Regions from separate parts of the Paenibacillus sp. FSL H8-0259 genome, predicted to be linked through region 1. Evidence: riboswitches for the same ligand, from Rfam matches in the RefSeq annotation. Region 1 holds a riboswitch; each other region holds the start of a gene.
What was found. A riboswitch is a leader RNA that binds a small molecule or an ion and turns the genes downstream of it on or off. The one in region 1 is predicted to bind cyclic di-GMP.
Positions count from the first base shown of each region.

Region 2: it holds a riboswitch for cyclic di-GMP, as region 1 does, so the genes downstream of both, NSU01_RS02050 (anti-repressor SinI family protein) here and NSU01_RS22850 (thiamine pyrophosphate-binding protein) in region 1, are expected to answer to the same signal.
Region 3: it holds a riboswitch for cyclic di-GMP, as region 1 does, so the genes downstream of both, NSU01_RS05495 (PA14 domain-containing protein) here and NSU01_RS22850 (thiamine pyrophosphate-binding protein) in region 1, are expected to answer to the same signal.

Region 1 is NZ_CP150147.1:5,267,668-5,270,946, reverse strand. Features, by position in the region: gene NSU01_RS22850 (thiamine pyrophosphate-binding protein) at 1-1,630, opposite strand, end outside; cyclic di-GMP riboswitch class I at 1,749-1,845, opposite strand; gene NSU01_RS22845 (HAMP domain-containing methyl-accepting chemotaxis protein) at 2,350-3,279, opposite strand, start outside.
Region 2 is NZ_CP150147.1:473,386-476,664, reverse strand. Features, by position in the region: gene NSU01_RS02065 (TasA family protein) at 1-233, shown strand, start outside; gene NSU01_RS02060 (TasA family protein) at 303-893, shown strand; gene NSU01_RS02055 (helix-turn-helix domain-containing protein) at 1,066-1,398, shown strand; gene NSU01_RS02050 (anti-repressor SinI family protein) at 1,547-1,696, opposite strand; cyclic di-GMP riboswitch class I at 1,725-1,809, opposite strand; gene NSU01_RS02045 (2-oxoglutarate dehydrogenase E1 component) at 2,328-3,279, shown strand, end outside.
Region 3 is NZ_CP150147.1:1,285,696-1,288,974, reverse strand. Features, by position in the region: gene NSU01_RS05495 (PA14 domain-containing protein) at 1-1,582, opposite strand, end outside; cyclic di-GMP riboswitch class I at 1,596-1,676, opposite strand; gene NSU01_RS05490 (sugar phosphate nucleotidyltransferase) at 1,814-3,187, opposite strand.

The DNA of each region.
Region 1 (3,279 bases):
GTGTACGGTGGGCCGTAGGAGGCATTTCGTCACGGTCGGTCAACAGCTCAATAACGGCTACGCGGTTAAGTTCAACTGCTTGGCTGATTGCAAAGGCAAACTCCTCTTGCGTCTCTGCGCGGAAGCCGGTGGCTCCCAGCGACTCAGCAAACTTCACTGCATCCATAGGGACTTCAAAGATGGTTCCATCGATACGTCCGGTTGTTTTTTCCATTCCCTTAAGGGCCATATCCAGCTGCATATTGTTCACAACGATGAAAATAACCGGAATATTCTTGCAAACCGCTGTGTTAATTTCAGTTCCGAGCATCATGAAACAGCCGTCACCGGTAATGCAGAAGACCGTCTCTTCCGGCGCAGCCGCCTTGGCACCGATGGCCATGCCGATTGAATTCCCCATGCAGGCGAAATAGGCATCAAATACAAAGCTCCCCGGTTTCTTCACGTTGAACCATTTGACCGCATTGAAGCCGTGGCTGCCGTCATCAACAAACACGCTGCTGTTATATGGAATCAAATCGCTCATCGTGCTCATTACCGAAGCCAGCGAGAGCTTGGACAGCACAGGCAGCTCTTCAGTATAGTGATTGGAGATCTCTATTTCACGTCTGGTTATAGTGGACGGATCAATCTTGCCGAGGTACAGCTCCAGGTTGTCACGCAAATCGCCGCCGACGGAAATGGTATCGGAAGTCAATATTTTACCGACAAAGGTTGGATCAACATCAAACTGGATCAGCTGATCCGGATGATTCTCCTTCTTAAGATTGCATATGGTCATATCGCTCAGACGCGAACCAAGCACGATAAACAGATCACTGTTGTTCAACATCTCATCCCCATGCGTACATCCGCCAACGCCCACAGGACCGTGATAGAGCGGGTGATCCGCAGCAATGGCTCCTTTACCGCCGGGGGAGGTCACTACAGGTATGTTGAAGGTCTCGGCCAACTGTACCAGTTCCTTGTGCGCACCGGAGCGGTTAACCCCTTTACCGGCAATGATCAGAGGCCTGCTGGAAGCATTGATCGCTGAAATGACCCGTTCGTAGTTGGCGTAGCTGACGAGCCTTTCCCGCTGCGGAAGGACAATCCGGCATTCTTCAAGGCGCTCGGTCTGAACATCAAACGGAATACATAAATGAACAGGTCCTTTCTTGTCACCAAGGGCGATAGACAGGGCATGATTGAAAATCGTACTGAAATGGTCGCCGCGTTCTACCAGCTTGCTGAAAAGAGTGGCCGGTCTGAACATGTCCGCCAAATCGGCGAGATAGGATGTGGAATCCTGACACTGGGGAATCCCCAGCTCTTTAATAGACTGATGACCGGTAATGAAGAGCACCGGGAGATTGTTGGCTTTGGCGTGTGCTGCTGCGGTTAGCAGGTTCGTTCCGCCTGGACCGGAGGTGCCGAAGGCAACCCCGAGACTGCCTGTTTTCAGTGCATAGCCGCCTGCTGCGAAGCCGGAGCTGGACTCATGCCGGCCGGGAATAAACTCAATGCCATAGTCAACAAGTTTGAGAGCTATAGGACAAATGGACTTGCCAATAATACCAAAAGAATGTGTTACCCCAAGATCGCGTAATGCTTCCGCCATATAATCTGCAACTGTCTTCAGAACATCCACCCCACAAGTTGTTTTTTGATTGTATGCTAGCAATAGAAAACCTGTACTCGAAATAGGAGCACAGGCCTGTTGCACGAATCACCATAACTGAACGCGGATTCCCGGACGTTCATAGTTTTTCAGCAACCTGGCTGTCATGATCTCACCGGATAAGTGAGACTGTAGATCCATGGCTTTGCGTCATTCCCTTTCGGTGAATTTTGCCTCATATGTTGTTATCAATACAGCGAAGGATAATTTTCCTTTACAATATATTCCTCGCTCGCCTTTTGTCAATAAGCCGTTTGCAGCAAAACGCGAAATTTGGCGAATATTCAGATGTAATAGGAGATGAAATATTAGATATTCAAACTTTTGAAAATGGATGCGTCTGGAAGACCAAAGTCTTATAATGCAAATGCAGAAAAAGAGCAGAATTTAATCTGCATAAGCCATAAGCCTCATAACATCGTAGGAACCTCCTGAAACTATGCAGATGTATTAGAATTATAGGCTGGGAGAACCTAGAAATAGGTCTTAAGAAATAGGTGATTAAAATTTAAAATAATGTTAGTTTATTAGTAATAAAGAATTAGCAGTAAAGAAGTGCAAAGGCGTTATTTTAGGGTTATGCACTATTTTAACACTTTGTGAATATTACATTACAATCTGCTTTTTCCATGCCAAAAAGAGACCCTTCCCGCATACTGCTCTGCGGAAATGGTCTCTTGGGGCTGCTGCTAGAATTTGAAAATATGGATTGTTTTTTGCAGCTGGAAGACAGATTGTGTCATCTTCTCGGTCTCTTCTGCTACGGACTGCAGGGCATGAATTTGTTCGTTCATCGCCGCAGATACCTCCTCGGTACCTGCTGCCGTCTCCTGGGTAATGGCCGAGATATTCTCGATCGCCCCGGAGATCTTGAGCGCACTCTCCAGCATCAGATCACTCTCTGCGGAGAAGGAGGAGATCTGCTCGGTTATGTATTGCACGCTATGTACGATCTGCGCGAAAATATGTGCTGTCTCCGTTATCATCTCGTTCTGCACCTGAACAACCTCTTCATTAATAGCGATGTTATCGATAGCCTGCTTGATATCGGCCTCGATGCTGCGTACCAGCCCGAACACTTCCTTGGTGGAGGCGGTTGATTCTTCGGCAAGCTTGCGGACCTCCTGGGCTACAACTGCGAAACCGCGTCCGTGCTCACCTGCACGTGCAGCTTCAATTGAGGCGTTAAGCGACAAAAGATTGGTTTGTTCGGCAATTTCCGTGATGGTCTTGGTGATCATGGTAATGCCGCGGGCATTCTGTGAGAGCGCTTCGATCGTATCTGCTACTTTTTGTGTAGCCTGGATATTCTTCCGCATGCCTTCGGCTTGAGTGTCCACGGACTGGCGTCCCTTTTCAACCAGCTCCAGTGTATGGGCGGAGCGTTTATTCATTTCCTTGGTAGAGTTTGTATAATTGGAGACTTTGGTTTCGATATCTTTGATCGATTCCGTCATATCGGCAATATCCACCGAGATTTCATTCGCACCCAGGGCAAGTTCGTTGGAAGAGGAGGCTACCTGTGCCATTACAATCTTCAGGTTCTGGTTCTTGTCCTCAATACCCCGGCTGGCATCCATAACCTGGCGGGTAAGCTGCGAAGCGTCGGTTAGGATCTT
Region 2 (3,279 bases), 3.4 Mb from region 1:
TGGTCGTTTCACTGGCCGAACTTGAGCAGCAAAGTCCGGATCTTGTAGCCAAGGGAATTCTCGGCGGAATCTTTGGTGTAGAGAATGGGGGCATCAAAGCAGGCACCTCAGATAAACTGAGCGTACAGTTTGCCTTCAAGGAAACCTTCCAGCCGCAAAACTACTATCAAGGCGATACACTGGCCCTGACCCTGAACTTCGAAGCCAACCAGGAAAAAGGCGCCCTCAAATAATCTATCTGTATATGCATTCCTGATCACCGATCTTAAAAAAACATAATATACTCGAGGAGGAAATTAATTATGGGTATCAAAAAAACATTGGGTCTTGGCGTAGCATCGGCAGCACTGGGATTGTCTTTAATCGGAGGGGGCACCTTCGCTTACTTCAGCTCCACAGCAACCAGCACGGCAACCTTCGCGGCAGGCACGCTGAAGCTCGGCTCTTCCTTTAATACACCTGTTGCCCTGACCAATCTGAAACCGGGTGATTACACCGTACGCACGTTCACCTTGTCCAATGACGGCACCCTGGATATCAAACTCCTAACGCTGGCCACCAGCTACACTGTAACTGATGCGAAGGGCGATAATGCCGGCCAGGATCTTGGAGATCACTTCAAAATCAAACTTCTCGACAGCTCTTATACCAGCGGTCCGCTTGCCGGCCATGTGCTGTCCGAGATCTCCCTGAAGGACCTGAAGAACACTTCCAGCTATGATCTCGTAACGGCGGGTGTACTGCCGGGAGGCATCGCCGCTACCCAAACCAAAACCTTCAAGATTGCTTTCGAATTCGTTGACAATACCCAGGATCAGAATATCTTCCAGGGTGACGGCTTGGCGCTGAACTGGACATTCAATGCTACGCAAGGTTTGGGAGAAGCCAAATAAGGCTATTAAATTATATACACAAAACGGCATATCCTCCCTCATCCGGGCTGGATATGCCGTTTTGTCTCTCCCCGCCAGCTTCTGGCAGGAACAAGGGTTTTTGTCCGTTTTGCGAATTTTTGTTATACTGATAACAAAAAGTACGGAGGGCGTTGTAATCGTGTCAGATAATATGGGAAGCCGCATCCATAGGCTCCGGCTGGAGAAGGGTTATTCTTTATCCGAGCTTGCGGATAAGGCTGACGTGGCGAAATCATACTTAAGTAATGTCGAACGGAATATCCAATCCAACCCCTCCATTCAATTTATCGAAAAAATTGCCGATGCACTCCAAGTATCCATTCACGTATTACTGTATGGCGGAATTGCAGAAACTGCAGAGCCGGTTCTCGATGGAGAATGGTTCAGGCTGGTTCAGGATGCGATGGCCTCTGGTATAAGCAAACGTGAATTCAAGGAGTTTCTCGATTATCAGAAATGGCGGCTGGAGCAGAAGGATAACTGAAATACCCCACAAAGTGAGGCAGCAGCCTCGATGATTACCCAGGTACTTTGCGGGGACCCCGAAACAACATGTAAATTCCAACAGAAGAGGGCACAGCGTGTACACCGCTGTGCCCTCTTCTGTATGTATCCGTACAATGCTGAATGCCCTACATCGCCTGGAGTGCTTTTTCAGTAAAAAAACGCCGAATCTCGTCTGCCTGGATGCCAGCCTGCTTAGCAGACATTAGCAAATGCACCCATTCTAAATCCAGATCAACTGCCTGCAGTTCGTCATTCCCCTGGTTGGACTTATCCAAGAAATCTCCTCCTAGAATTTTCGCGTCCCCAGGCAGTCCGGCCATCATAGTATTTCTACTTTAGATCCGAGACTTTGTGCCCCTGTCTTTCGGCAGGTTTACCCTTTACTGGACCCTTTACATGAAAGGATCTGAAAAGAATCGATGAAACCGTTCTCCGCAATAACATTATACAAGATCTTACATGAAAAGTGTGTCGTTTTCTGGAATTTTTTTATGTTAAATCGTGAAGACCCTTAGCTAAAATTGCCAATAGCTTGTATAAATAATTCCAATTCATCTTCAATCGGTCCAAATTAGTTTAAATATACTAAATAGATATTAATCCCGTAACACAATATAGAAACAATTACCCATTCCTATGATTTACAACCACCTAAATCCCTTAATTTTTTATTAATTTTAACGATATTTTATTTTTCCGGCTTCACCCGGGAAATTTATGATTGTTCCGTATGAATCCCCTGCTGAATCATACCGTTTTGCGAACGGATTGCACGAAAGTATGAATTGATTACCCTGCCGGAAAGTAGCACAATAAGATGAGAATGAAACCGCAAACATCGCAGCTCCGCTAAGCGGTGTTCCTAATATACCGCATGTGGAGTTTATCCGTTAGGAGGACCTACTCATGGCCGTCAAAGAGCCCTATAACGAATCTGTCTGGAGCAAGTATTACGGTCCCAATCTGGGCTACATTCAGGAGAAATACGAGCAGTTTGTCAAGGACCCCACTTCCGTAGAGCATCATTACCGCGACCTCTTCACAGTATCCGGCCCGCCTCCCCTGGCTCCGGATGCCGTCAAGACGCCTCCCCCCGCCATCTCAGGAGATACAGAGTGGCTCAGGAAAGCCGTTAAAGCTTCCAAGCTAATGGCTAACATCCGAATATACGGCCATATGGCTGCCGATATCGATCCGCTGGAGCGGAGCACCAACCCGATGGCGAAATGGCTGGAGATCGAGACCTATGAGCTGACGCGCGAAGATCTGAATGCCCTGCCGGCTTCATTGATCTGGGAGAATGCCCCTGAGGGCGTGCATACCGCTATGGATGCCGTTCACAGAATGCGCCAGGCCTACACACAGACCATTGCCTATGAATTCGGGCATGTGCATGACGAGCGTGAGCTGCGCTGGCTCAACAGCCAGGCGGAATCCACAACGTCGCCTGCTCCACTGAACCATGCGGAACGCAAAGAGCTGCTGAAACGCCTGATTCAGGTAGAGCAGTTCGAGACCTTCCTGCATAAGACCTTCGTCGGCCAGAAGCGCTTCAGCCTGGAGGGCAATGATGCCCTCGTGCCTATGCTGGATGAAATTGTCCGCGCTGCCGCACATGACGGCGCAGAGCATATCCTGATGGGTATGGCCCACCGCGGAAGACTTAATGTGCTTGCCCACATTCTGGGCAAACCTTATGATATTATTTTCTCGGAATTCCATCATTCGCCGAACAAGGAGCTCTTCCCGTCCGAAGGCTCCATGGGTGTCACCTATGGCTGGAGCGGGGATGTGAAATACCATCTAGGCGCCGACCGCGCCGTCCGCGAAGGCGAAACTGTGCGTACCCGCATCACGC
Region 3 (3,279 bases), 4.0 Mb from region 1:
CTGTACGCTCGGTACCGCTCTGTTTGGTCCAGCTGTCGATTACAGCTGTGCCGTCAATATAGACGCGGATACCATCATCGGATGTAGTGATAATCTGATAGGTTTCACTGAAAGAAGGTTTGATCTGACCCGTCCAGCGTATGGAGAAGCTATCCACTCCAAGCTTGGCATCCGGCGCTGCCTGGCGCCAGTTAAAGTTCAGCAGCGCATCATTCCGGACCAGAACCGGAGTGCCCGAAAGCGTCATGTTCTTGTAGTATTCTCCCTGAAGACCATTCTGAACGACGGGGGCCGTCACAGAATCATTGGAAGCAGGGGGCGGCGTCAGTATCGGTATTGGCATTGCAGTCTGTACCGGCGCTGGTGTTGCTGTTGGAACTGGCGTTGGCGTTGCTGTCGGTACCGGCGTTGGTGTTGCTGTTGGTACTGGCGTTGGTGTTGCTGTTGGTACCGGCGTTGGTGTTGCTGTTGGTACTGGCGTTGCTGTCGGTTCCGGCGTTGGCGTTGCTGTTGGTTTCGGCGTCGCCGTAGCAAATGTGCCTGCTTTATAATCGTCCCGGGTCACAGTATAGCTGTCGCTCATGAAACCTTTGATGGTAGCAACTGTGTTGGTTTCATACAGCATTTTTCCCCAGCTCATCATATATACCCAATTTTTCTGTGAGAGTTGCAGCTTTGCTGTGCTTGGCATTTGTCCATTCTCGCCAATGGCAATCGGTTTGCCATTCGCAAGTGCGAGCAGGCTGTCATGATATTTATTCATATAATCGTTCTCATATATATCTGCCGCGAGTACATCCACCTTGTCAGCCCCCGGGTAGGTCAGCGCATAAGGATCAGACCAGGCATTGGGTGCATTGGGGTTCCATACCCACAGCAGGTTGTTTAATTTATGAACGTTTACGAAACGGTCATACATAATATTCCAAAGCGCAGCAAAGTTATTTTTCTTCCCCCACCAGAACCAGTCACCGTTCATTTCGTGGTAAGGTCTCCAGAGTACGGGAACACCAGCATCCCGCAGGCTTTTAAGTGAAACTGCCACTTTGTCCAGATCTGCAATCAATGCAGTGTACTGTGTTGTACCCGGAGTAATATATTTATTGAATTCCGCCTGGCTCAGCGGTTTCTGAACATTGGACCAGAGGTATGCGGTACCGGGCAGATTCTCATGAAAAGTCATGGCTACAATGCCGCCGCCCTTATACCAGTTGATCGCGCTGTTCACAACATTTCTGCGTTGCGCCGCTGCTGTACTTTCCGATTGCCCGCTGATTACGCCCAGTTCATAGCCGTGAAGAGCAGCATATTGTCCGCTGGTTCCTTTCAGCTTGTTGCTGAATTCGTCCGGACTTTCCAGATAGTCATGTTGGCCGGTAATAATGCCTTTTCCAGTGATAGAATACAGATCATCCAGCAATCTGACTGCTTCGGTTGAAGCCTCCGGATTAACGGGCGCTTTGGAACTAGACGCAGCTTCTGCAGATGAAGGCATTCCGCCGAGTCCCAGAGGTACTGCAGTCAATAAAAGGGCCAGAGACAGCACAGTGCACAGCAAACGAGACTTACGGTAAGTTATCAAAATCCATCTTCCTTTCGGTAGCCAGGCTGCCACTCTTGCGAAGGCCCTATAGCTTTGCGTCCCTATCTTTCGATTAGGTTTGCCTTTGTCGTATTGGAAGGATTAATCCCTCTTACCGTAAGTATCGTCCCTATTTAGTTTTAATTTAGAGCAAAAATGAATTTTTCTTAATAAATGGTTCTTAATACCTGTTTTGGATTTGTAACAATTGGTTATATAGATAGATTAGACCTATGAAATGAATTGCTGCAAGGCGATATCTTCCCAATCCAAGGTGATTCGGATGTTATCTTCCTCCACCAGCTCAGAGCCGGTCTGCACTTCGATAAATTCCATATCTGTCAATGCCAGGATCGCATGCTTGGTGCCTTCCGGAATCCGTACGACATCCCCCGCCTTCACATTATGCATTTTCTCATTGAGCACAATGCTGGCTTCACCGCTGACAATGGTCCAGATTTCACTGCGTTTGTGATGCAGCTGATAGCTGATATTTTTACCTTCAGAGATAAAGATTCGCTTCGTCAGCACCTCATTGCCTTCCGCATATTTCACATAATCAATTACCTTGTAGTGGCCCCAGCGGCGTTCTTCGTACATCGGTCTTTGTTCAAAAGATTTCAGCACTTCTTTAATGCGCGGGCTCTCCGCCTTGTGCGTAACCAGAATTCCGTCCGGGCTGGCGGCGATAATCAGATCCTTCGCTCCGATCACGGTGATCGGAATGTCCAGCTCGTTGATCAGGCAGGTGCCTTCGGAATCTGCAGTGACGAAGCCTTTGCCGACATGATTGCTGGTCATTTCTTCAGTCAGCGTGTTCCAAGTGCCCAGATCCTTCCAGAATCCGGCGTAAGGCTGAACCACGATATTCTCTTCTTTTTCCACCACTTCGTAATCAAAACTGATGGAAGCCAGCAGTTTATACTGCTTCTGCAGTTCCTCATAGTTCAGCGGCAGTCCTTTGCGCTGCAGAATATCCAGCAGATAACCTAGACGGAAAGCAAACACGCCGCAGTTCCAGAGCGCGTTCCGGCTGATCAGCTCCTCAGCCTGCTTGCGGTCCGGCTTCTCCTGGAAGTGGCTCACCTGCAGATACCCGCTCGCCCCCGCTTCGGCGCTGGTAGGAATGATATAGCCGTATTTCTCGGAGGCATGCTCCGGAACTACGCCCATCAGCGCCAGATTGGCGCCGCTCTCCAGCATCGTGCTCTCCAGCTGCAGAACGGTTTCGAAGAAGGACGACTCCACATAAGGATCGACGGGCAGGATGGCTACCGTCTCGCTTGGTGAAACACCGGCGACCGAATACAGATAAGCTGCTGTCAGTGCGATGGCAGGGAAGGTATCGCGCCGCTCCGGCTCAACGATAATCGGCACCCCGCTGCCCAGCTGGCTCTGAATCATCTCTACCTGGCTGCGGCCGGTAGCCAGGTAGGACGATTCCGCCATCCCTGTCTCCTGCAGCTGTCTCCATACCCGCTGTACCATGGATTCCGGTTCACCTGCCGGGCTTTCCAGTACTTTCAGAAATTGCTTCGAACGTGAATCATTGGACAAAGGCCAGAGCCGTTTACCAGAACCGCCTGATAGAAGTACTAGTTTCATAAGTGAACCCTCCTAAGTTTATATGATGTCGCGAAAATATCGGATTGTTATTGGGAGCAGGCTGCGTTTGCTTAAGCCTAAAGGCGGCTGTT